DNA from 4 places in the Bacillus sp. N5-665 genome. Region 1 is predicted to be linked to each of the others. Evidence: riboswitches for the same ligand, from Rfam matches in the RefSeq annotation. Region 1 holds a riboswitch; each other region holds the start of a gene.
The links. Region 1 has a riboswitch for S-adenosylmethionine ahead of MNO09_RS23840 (YezD family protein). Riboswitches for the same ligand answer to the same signal wherever they lie in the genome.
Positions count from the first base shown of each region.

Region 2: linked by a shared signal. The riboswitch ahead of MNO09_RS29155 (methionine ABC transporter ATP-binding protein) and the one ahead of MNO09_RS23840 (YezD family protein) in region 1 are both predicted to bind S-adenosylmethionine.
Region 3: linked by a shared signal. The riboswitch ahead of metK (methionine adenosyltransferase) and the one ahead of MNO09_RS23840 (YezD family protein) in region 1 are both predicted to bind S-adenosylmethionine.
Region 4: linked by a shared signal. The riboswitch ahead of MNO09_RS28910 (cyclase family protein) and the one ahead of MNO09_RS23840 (YezD family protein) in region 1 are both predicted to bind S-adenosylmethionine.

Region 1 is NZ_CP093325.1:4,149,998-4,152,203, forward strand. It holds gene MNO09_RS23835 (phosphoadenylyl-sulfate reductase) at 1-568, opposite strand, end outside; gene MNO09_RS23840 (YezD family protein) at 655-798, opposite strand; SAM riboswitch class I at 871-979, opposite strand; gene lysA (diaminopimelate decarboxylase) at 1,096-2,206, opposite strand, start outside.
Region 2 is NZ_CP093325.1:5,186,318-5,188,523, forward strand. It holds gene MNO09_RS29150 (methionine ABC transporter permease) at 1-344, opposite strand, end outside; gene MNO09_RS29155 (methionine ABC transporter ATP-binding protein) at 334-1,353, opposite strand; SAM riboswitch class I at 1,477-1,582, opposite strand; gene MNO09_RS29160 (cysteine hydrolase family protein) at 1,823-2,206, shown strand, end outside.
Region 3 is NZ_CP093325.1:696,206-698,411, forward strand. It holds gene pckA (phosphoenolpyruvate carboxykinase (ATP)) at 1-816, opposite strand, end outside; SAM riboswitch class I at 1,045-1,166, shown strand; gene metK (methionine adenosyltransferase) at 1,336-2,206, shown strand, end outside.
Region 4 is NZ_CP093325.1:5,134,976-5,137,181, reverse strand. It holds gene MNO09_RS28915 (hypothetical protein) at 1-355, shown strand, start outside; gene MNO09_RS28910 (cyclase family protein) at 383-1,015, opposite strand; SAM riboswitch class I at 1,101-1,213, opposite strand; gene MNO09_RS28905 (PRK06851 family protein) at 1,363-2,206, shown strand, end outside.

The DNA of each region.
Region 1 (2,206 bases):
ACGGCAAGCTATGTTTGTATACATATCGCCACACTTCTTTCCACGTCCAATGAATGAGTGGACAAACTTTAATCGATTGAAAACGATGATCTTGATTTATAAACTTTGTATGCTTACGTGTTTCTGATTGTTCCCTCCTTAAGCCCGAAATCCACGCTTTTTCCGCTGCTAATGATTTTTCTAACGGTAAAATTTTTCTAATTTTACAACAAAGGTTCGGATTACTTTCCCATAATTTCTCACCATGCAACTTCGCTTGTTCATCAAGTGCAAGTTCCGGCTGTTTTTCTATAATATTTAATGAAGGAAATCGTTCCCGCACTTTTTGAATTAATTCATACGTTTCTCGAAAATGAACATTTGTATCTAAAAATACAACTTTAGCAGATGGATTTACTTGGTTTATAAGATGCAGTAATACCATCCCTTCCACTCCGAAGCTACATGCATATACAATTTCACTTTTATATTCTTTATAAGCCCAACTTAATACTGATAGCGCGCCTTTCGTTTCATCTTCTTCTGAAAATGGAACATTATTTTCTTCCCACGTTTCATACGTCAACATGTTTTTTCCCCCTGTAAAAGCAAAAAGACGGTTTTAACCTAATATAATAGGTTAAAACCGCCTCTAGTTTTTCTAGTCAGCGCTTTTTACTTTAAACGTACCTTTTCACTTTTCTCTAATTGAATGACTTTCCCATCTTGCACAACAATTGTAATTGAACCATATTTCATATCAGCAAGCATCGCTTGAATTTTCTCAGATACTTCCTCAAAATGTTCCCGTACACTCACGCGAACAGCCCCCCTTTTTATTCATAAAAAAAATCTTTCCCATTTCGAAAAGACTGTTCGGTAATATATTTTACCTTATCTTTCAAAATGGATTCCATTTTGCTGGATTTAGCACCTTGCTTTCTATAAGCAGGTTGCCGAGCTTCTTCGGGCCAGTTCCCTCCGCTTCTCTTGATAAGCTTTGTATTTGTATTTTATCACAATTCTGATTTTTTTCAATCCTAGTTTTCCGATATATTTTAATTATTTTATTTTACAAAAAAGGAATTGCCCATCCGAACAACTCCTTTTCTCTATTTAAACAAGTTCTTTAATACGTATGCGATCGTTCCCAATAATATTTTCATATGTTTCGCGTTCTACAACAATTTGTGATGTGCCGCCTTTCGCGAAGACGACAGCTGGTCTACGAATCCGATTATAATTATTCGCCATCGAGTACCCGTATGCCCCTGTACAAGAAATTGCTAGTAAATCGGCAGAAGCAACTTTCGGTAGAGTAATATCCCAAATTAACATATCTCCACTCTCACAGCACTTCCCAGCAATCGAAACAAGTTCCTCATTCTCATCATTCCCTCGATTTGCTAACATCGCTTCATAACGAGCGTTATATAAAGCAGGTCTTAAATTATCAGTCATCCCACCATCCACTGATACATATTTCCGAATACCAGGAATGTCTTTCACAGATCCGACTGTATAAATTGTCGTTCCAGCATCACCTACAATACTACGGCCTGGTTCAACCCATATTTCTGGCAAGGGATAATTACATACTGTAAATTGTTCCCTCACTGCACTTGTTACAGCTCGCACATATGTCTCAAGAGTTAATGGCGTATCTGACTCTGTGTAGCGTATTCCGAATCCTCCGCCTACATTTAATACTTTTACTACATAGTTCGCGCGTTCTCTCACCTGTTCTAAAAATTGATGAAGAACTTCAATCGCTCGAACAAATCCAGCCGTTTCAAATATTTGCGATCCGATATGTGAATGAATTCCTAACACATTATAATTTGATTTTTGTAAAGCAAGCTCAATTGCTTGCATCGCTTGACCATTTGAAACTCCAAACCCAAATTTCGAATCATCTTGACCTGTTGTAATATATTCATGTGTGTGCGCCTCTACTCCAGGCGTTACACGGATTAATATGTTCACAAATTGCCCATGTTGCACTGCTAAATCATGCAAAATTTCTAATTCTAAGAAATTATCTACGACAAAACAACCAATATTTGCCTGCAGAGCCATCACGATTTCTTCTTCTGTTTTATTATTGCCGTGAAAATGAATACGAGATGCTGGAAATCCCGCTTGAAGCGCAGTATATAATTCCCCACCAGAAACAACATCTAATGACATATTCTCTTCACGAGCTACTCGGCACATCTCCATGCAC
Region 2 (2,206 bases), 1.0 Mb from region 1:
AGGTTTGTTTCAACCATTCTAGCAATACCGATTGATGCAACTAACGTCATCGGAAAGATTGCTGCTGCTGTTCCAATCGTCGTTCCGATAACACTTCTTGTTAGTGGGCTTAAAGCTACTAAGAAGATAATGAATGGAACCGGACGAATTGTGTTAATAATGATATTAAGAATAGAAAAGACCCATTTATTTTCTAAAAAGTTCCCTTTTCTCGTTACATATAATAGTAAACCTAGAGGTATACCAAGAATTGTAGCAAATATAAGGGTTACAATTACCATTAAGAGGGTATCCCCCGTCGCATCTACTATGCGGGGCCAAAATATACTCCAATCAACTCGCATGAGCTTCTACCTCCTTCAGCTGCACTTGTAGTCGTAGATGTTGTAATGCTTTTTGAATTTCTTTCTGCTCACCTTGCAGTTCTACAAGTAGATTTCCAAATAGCACATTTTGAAGTTCAATAATATTTCCGTACAGTACGTTTACATCGACGTTATAGTTTTTCGCGATATATGATAGTACCGGCTGCCCTGTCTCTTCACCAGTAAATGTTAAGCGATAAATTTGTCCACCATTTTGAATTTTCCCTAGAACACTTTCCGGTAAATGATCATTAATAATGGAGCGTACAAAGTTTTGAGTTGTCTTTGTTTTTGGTTGTGTGAAAACGTCAAACAGTTTTCCTTCTTCAATAACCTTTCCCTTCTCCATTACAGCTACACGGTGACAAATTTCTTTCACAACATGCATTTCATGTGTAATGAGTAGAATCGTTACATTGTATTCTCGATTTACTTTCTTTAATAAGTTCAGAATCTCTGTCGTTGTTTCTGGATCTAAAGCTGATGTTGCCTCATCACATATAAGAATGTCTGGCGATGTTGCAAGTGCTCTAGCAATGCCAACACGTTGCTTTTGACCACCTGATAGTTGCTCTGGATAATAGTTTGCTTTATCTTCTAATCCTACAAACTTCAGCAGTTCATTTACTCTTTCTTTTATCTCATTCTTTGGTACTTTCGCTAACTTTAATGGGTATGCAATATTCCCAAACACTGTTCTTGAATTAAATAAATTAAAACTTTGAAAAATCATCCCGATTCTTTGTCTTAGCTTTCGTAATTCTTTCGTCGATAGTGATGTAATATCTTTATCATCTATTGAAATCGTTCCTGCCGTTGGTTTCTCTAACATATTTACTAGGCGTAATAACGTACTCTTTCCAGCGCCACTAAAACCGATGATACCGAAAATTTCGCCCTTCTCAACTGATAACGTTACATCCTCCACCGCATGAACAGATTGCCCACCTGATTCATATACTTTACTTACATTGTTAAAAGAAATCATTTTCTTCCCTCCTATATGCTGTAAAAACTTGAAGTAGAGCTTTCGAGGTAAAATAAAAAGTGCTCTCCTTCTTATCAACCGTAAAGATAAGAAGGAGAGCACTTATATGTACTCGTTCACATCTTCTCATCTTCCAAGCCTTTCATAGGCTTGCTGGAGTTAGCACGGTATTAAAAAACCCGTTGCTGAGGTATCGTAGGGCCAGTCCCTCCACCTCTCTGGATAAGAATGTATCGATTTAATTGTCGTTTAATTAATTCTCATTATAGAACTCAGAATAATAAGAGTCAATACATTTTTTAGAAAAATATTAATTATCCCTCTATTAAAATTTTCAAATAAAAAATCACATACAATAATGATTTTTAAAGTTATGTTAAATTCTCCTCCTTCATATTTTTTAAAAGGAGAATCCTTTCTATAAATTGAATACCATTATTTGAATATGAAATCGGAGGAAGATAAATATATGAAAACAGCTCTTTTACTCGTTGATATTCAAAATGATTATTTTCCACATGGAAAGATGGAATTGCGTAATCCAGTAGAAGCAAGCCAATATGCTAGTCAGCTGCTACAACTCTTTAGAACGAAAAACGAACCTATTTTTCATATCCAACATGTAGCAATAAAAGATGACGCTACTTTTTTCCTACCCAATACAGAAGGTGTACATATTCATGAAAGCGTACGTCCACTTAGAGAAGAAACCGTTATACTCAAACATTATCCAAATAGTTTTCGCGAAACTGATCTTCTAGAACAATTACAACGTTTAGACATTGAGCACGTCATCATATGCGGGATGATGACTCATATGTGTATTGATGCTACCGTAAGGGCTGCTTTTGAT
Region 3 (2,206 bases), 2.1 Mb from region 1:
TGCGTAGCAACCGCCTTCAATATTGAATACACCGTTATCAGACCAACCATGCTCATCATCACCGATTAATTTACGGTGTGGATCAGCAGATAATGTTGTTTTACCTGTTCCAGATAAACCGAAGAATAGTGCTACGTCGCCTTCTTCACCTACGTTTGCAGAGCAATGCATAGAAAGAATATCTTGTTCAGGTAGTAAGAAGTTCATAATAGAGAAGATTGATTTTTTCATTTCTCCAGCGTATTCTGTACCACCAATTAGTACGATACGTTTTTCGAATGAAACCATAATGAATGCTTCAGAGTTTGTACCGTCAACAGCTGGATCAGCTTTGAAATTCGGTGCAGAAACAATTGTGAACTCTGATTCATGAGTTGTTAATTCTTCTTCAGTTGGACGAATAAATAATTGATGTACAAATAAATTGTGCCATGCATATTCGTTAATAACTTGAATTGGTAGGCGGTAATTGCGGTCAGCGCCTGCAAATCCATTGAAGACGAATAACTCTTCTTTTTCTTTTAAGTATTCTAAAACTTTAGTATATAATTTATTAAAATGTTCTTCAGAGATCGGCTGATTCACTGCTCCCCAAGCAATTTTGTCAGCAACCGATGCTTCTTTCACAATAAATTTATCTTTAGGAGAACGTCCTGTATATTTTCCTGTTGAAGCAGAAACGGCACCAGTAGAAGTTAATTTCCCTTCATTTCGCATTAATACTTTTTCCACTAATTGCGGAACACTTAGTTGAATCTGTGCATTGCTTCCGTTCAATAATTCGTGTAAACCAATTTGGACATTCACAGTACTCATATTTATATACCATCCTTTTCATTTAATGAAATATTTCTCGTAATCCCCAACAAGAGTATAACACAATTATATAAATAATGTATACTATTTATTTCTTTTTGTTTGTGTGAATGTATTATTTCCTTATTAATATTTCATTCCAGGCGTATTGAGAAAAACTTTCAGGAAAATGTGAATATTAATTGACAAATGAATATCATTTCTTTAGTATAGGTTGGGACGGATACTCTCTTATCCCGAGCTGGCGGAGGGACAGGCCCGATGAAGCCCAGCAACCTCATTTGTAGTGGTAAATACAGGTGAATAGGTGCTAAAACCTGTGCGAGGCTAACGGTCTCGAACGATAAGAGCAAAGGGCAAAAAGCAGTATGCAAGTAGCAAATTAAACCTTTCCTCTATGTAAAGTAGGAAAGGTTTTTCTGTATGCTTGTGTGGGAGAATAAATGTATGTCGCAGTTTGTGGCAAATTAAGGATGAGTTCCGTACAATATATACAATTACTGTAGGGAGGTTTACCACATGACAAAAAAACGTCATCTGTTCACATCTGAGTCTGTAACTGAAGGACATCCAGATAAAATTTGTGACCAAATTTCTGATTCAATTTTAGATGCGATCTTATCAAAGGACGCAAATGCACGTGTAGCTTGTGAAACAACTGTAACAACTGGTTTAGTATTGGTAGCGGGGGAAATTACGACTTCTACTTACGTAGATATTCCAAAAATCGTTCGTGAAACAATTCAAGGCATTGGTTACACACGCGCAAAATATGGATTCGATGCAGAAACTTGTGCAGTTTTAACATCTATCGATGAGCAATCTGCTGACATCGCTATGGGTGTTGACCAAGCGCTAGAAGCACGCGAAGGTCTAATGACTGACGCTGAGATTGAGGCAATTGGTGCGGGAGACCAAGGTTTAATGTTTGGCTTCGCATGTAATGAAACACAAGAATTAATGCCACTTCCAATCTCGCTTGCTCACAAATTAGCTCGCCGTTTAACTGAAGTACGTAAAGATGACACATTATCATACTTACGTCCGGATGGAAAAACGCAAGTTACAGTTGAGTATGATGAAAATGGTAAACCTGTACGTGTAGATACAATCGTAATTTCTACACAGCATCATCCAGATGTTACATGGGAAGAAATCGATCGCGATTTAAAAGAGCATGTAATTAAAGCTGTAGTTCCAGCAGAATTAATGGATGGAGAAACGAAATTCTTCATTAATCCAACTGGCCGCTTCGTAATTGGTGGACCACAAGGTGATGCTGGTTTAACAGGACGTAAAATCATCGTTGATACTTACGGTGGATACGCTCGCCACGGTGGCGGTGCATTCTCTGGTAAAGATGCAACGAAAGTTGACCGTTCTGCAGCAT
Region 4 (2,206 bases), 980 kb from region 1:
ATGTTTACACACGATTCAATTTCGAAAAGAGCAAAAGAATTATATTGTAAAAGATACAATTACAGGAGAAAAATATGAAATGCCGCCACTTTGGATTGATGCATTGGCAATGATGCGTGACGGTTTTTTATTAGGGGAAATTGAGGAGAAATTAAAAGAAGAGTATCCAGAAGAAGAAATAAATATGTTAGCATTTACGAGGCAACTGTTAGAGCTAGAGCTTGTTGGAATGGTAGATGGGGAAGAAATAGCTTGTACAAAGAAGAAAGAGAAAGATTATTTAGCTTGGTTACGTCCTCGTGTTGAGCAATTCTTTCTTAGTTTAAATAAAAAAAATAGAAGCAAAGGTCAATGATGATCTTTGCTTTTTTGTATAGTTTGTTTAAAAAATTACAGCGAATGCTCTTGCAAAAGCACCGTCGCTATCTTTAATTTTTAAAGGTGCCGCTGAGAAAAAGAAACGTTTCGTGTGAATGGCATCTAAGTTTGTTAAGTTTTCAATTAAATAAATATTATTCCCAAGTAGTATGTGATGAATTGGTGATGTTTCTGTCGTTACCTCATCAGGAGAAATGAAATCTAGGCCGACCGATTTTACTTTTAATTGAACTAATTCCTCGGCTAATTCTTCAGAAAGATAAAAAGCTTCTTGCTCATACGCCTCTGTATTCCATTTAGTAGATAGATTGGAATGGAAAATAACAATATCTCCTTCTTTTATGTCAGCGTTGTGTAATACTTCTTTAGGTAGTTTTCGTTCTTGTACATGAGTTACATCAATAAGAACAGCTTCGCCTACAAATTGATCTAGGGGTAATTGATCAATAGTCGTTGCGCCTGAAATGAAATGAGCAGGAGCATCACAATGCGTGCCAACATGAACGACAGAATGAAAATCTGTAACTTGATAGCCTGTCTCTTCAACGCTTGTAATGGCTCCTAAATTGATTTTTGGTGTTCCAGGGAATTGAGACATATTGTTTTCAAATGTTTGTGATAGGTCAATTACTTTCATTTTAAATACCTCCAATATATGTTTTGAAATATAAAAAACTCACCTTTCATAATCAAGAAAGATGAGTTTTGCACACAATAGTTACGTTTTATCTTTCAAAATGCAATGCATTTTGCAGGAATTAGCACCTATTCAGTTTATATAAACTGAGGTTGCTGGGCTTCAAAGGGCCGGTCCCTCTGCCTCTCTTGATAAAGACATATTAAGTTTTCATTTCTGAATATTCACTACTTTTAAATTGTAATTCATTTCCTTTTTTCGTGCAATACAAAATAGGTATTCACCCAAATAAAGTTGCTCGCATATTGTAGCTTATGTAAATAGAATGCTGCGAAGGAGTGAGTGCAGTGACAGGGAATGTATTGAATTATTACGCTGGTGGAAATACAGCTAGAGGATTTCATAATTTATACGACGAGAATTTAAAAGGGCTAAACAGGTTATTTATTTTAAAGGGTGGTCCTGGAACCGGGAAATCTTCTTTAATCAAAGCAATAGGTCGTGAGTGGGTTGAAAAAGGATATGATATTGAATTTTTACACTGTTCTTCTGATAATAAATCGGTTGATGGTGTAATTATCCCGAAGTTAAAAGTAGGAATTGTTGATGGAACATCACCGCATGTTATTGAGCCGAAAATGCCAGGAGTTGTCGAAGAGTATATTAATTTAGGGGTTGCTTGGGAATCAAATAAATTAAGAAAGCAGAAGGTGGAAATTGAACGATTTGTTTCAGAAGCAAGCAAGGCTTTTCAAACTGCTTACGCTTGTTTTAACGAGGCACTAGTTATACATGATGAGTGGGAGAAAATATATATTAATAATATTGATTTTAATAAAGCAAATGAACTAACCGATCAGCTGATTCAGAAGTTATTTACAGATAAAGGCGGGAAACAATCGCTTGTGAAACATCGGTTTTTAGGGGCAGCTACACCGAAAGGAGCAGTTGATTTTGTTCCTAATTTAACAGAGGGATTACCACATCGTTATTTTATAAAAGGACGCCCAGGCTCTGGGAAATCAACAATGCTTAAAAAATTAGCTAAGGCAGCAGAAGAAAAAGGATTTGAAGTTGAAGTATATCATTGTGGATTTGATCCAAATAGTCTTGATATGGTTATCGTAAGAGAATTAGGGTTTGCAATTTTTGATAGCACCGCACCACATGAATATTTTCCGAGCCGCGAAG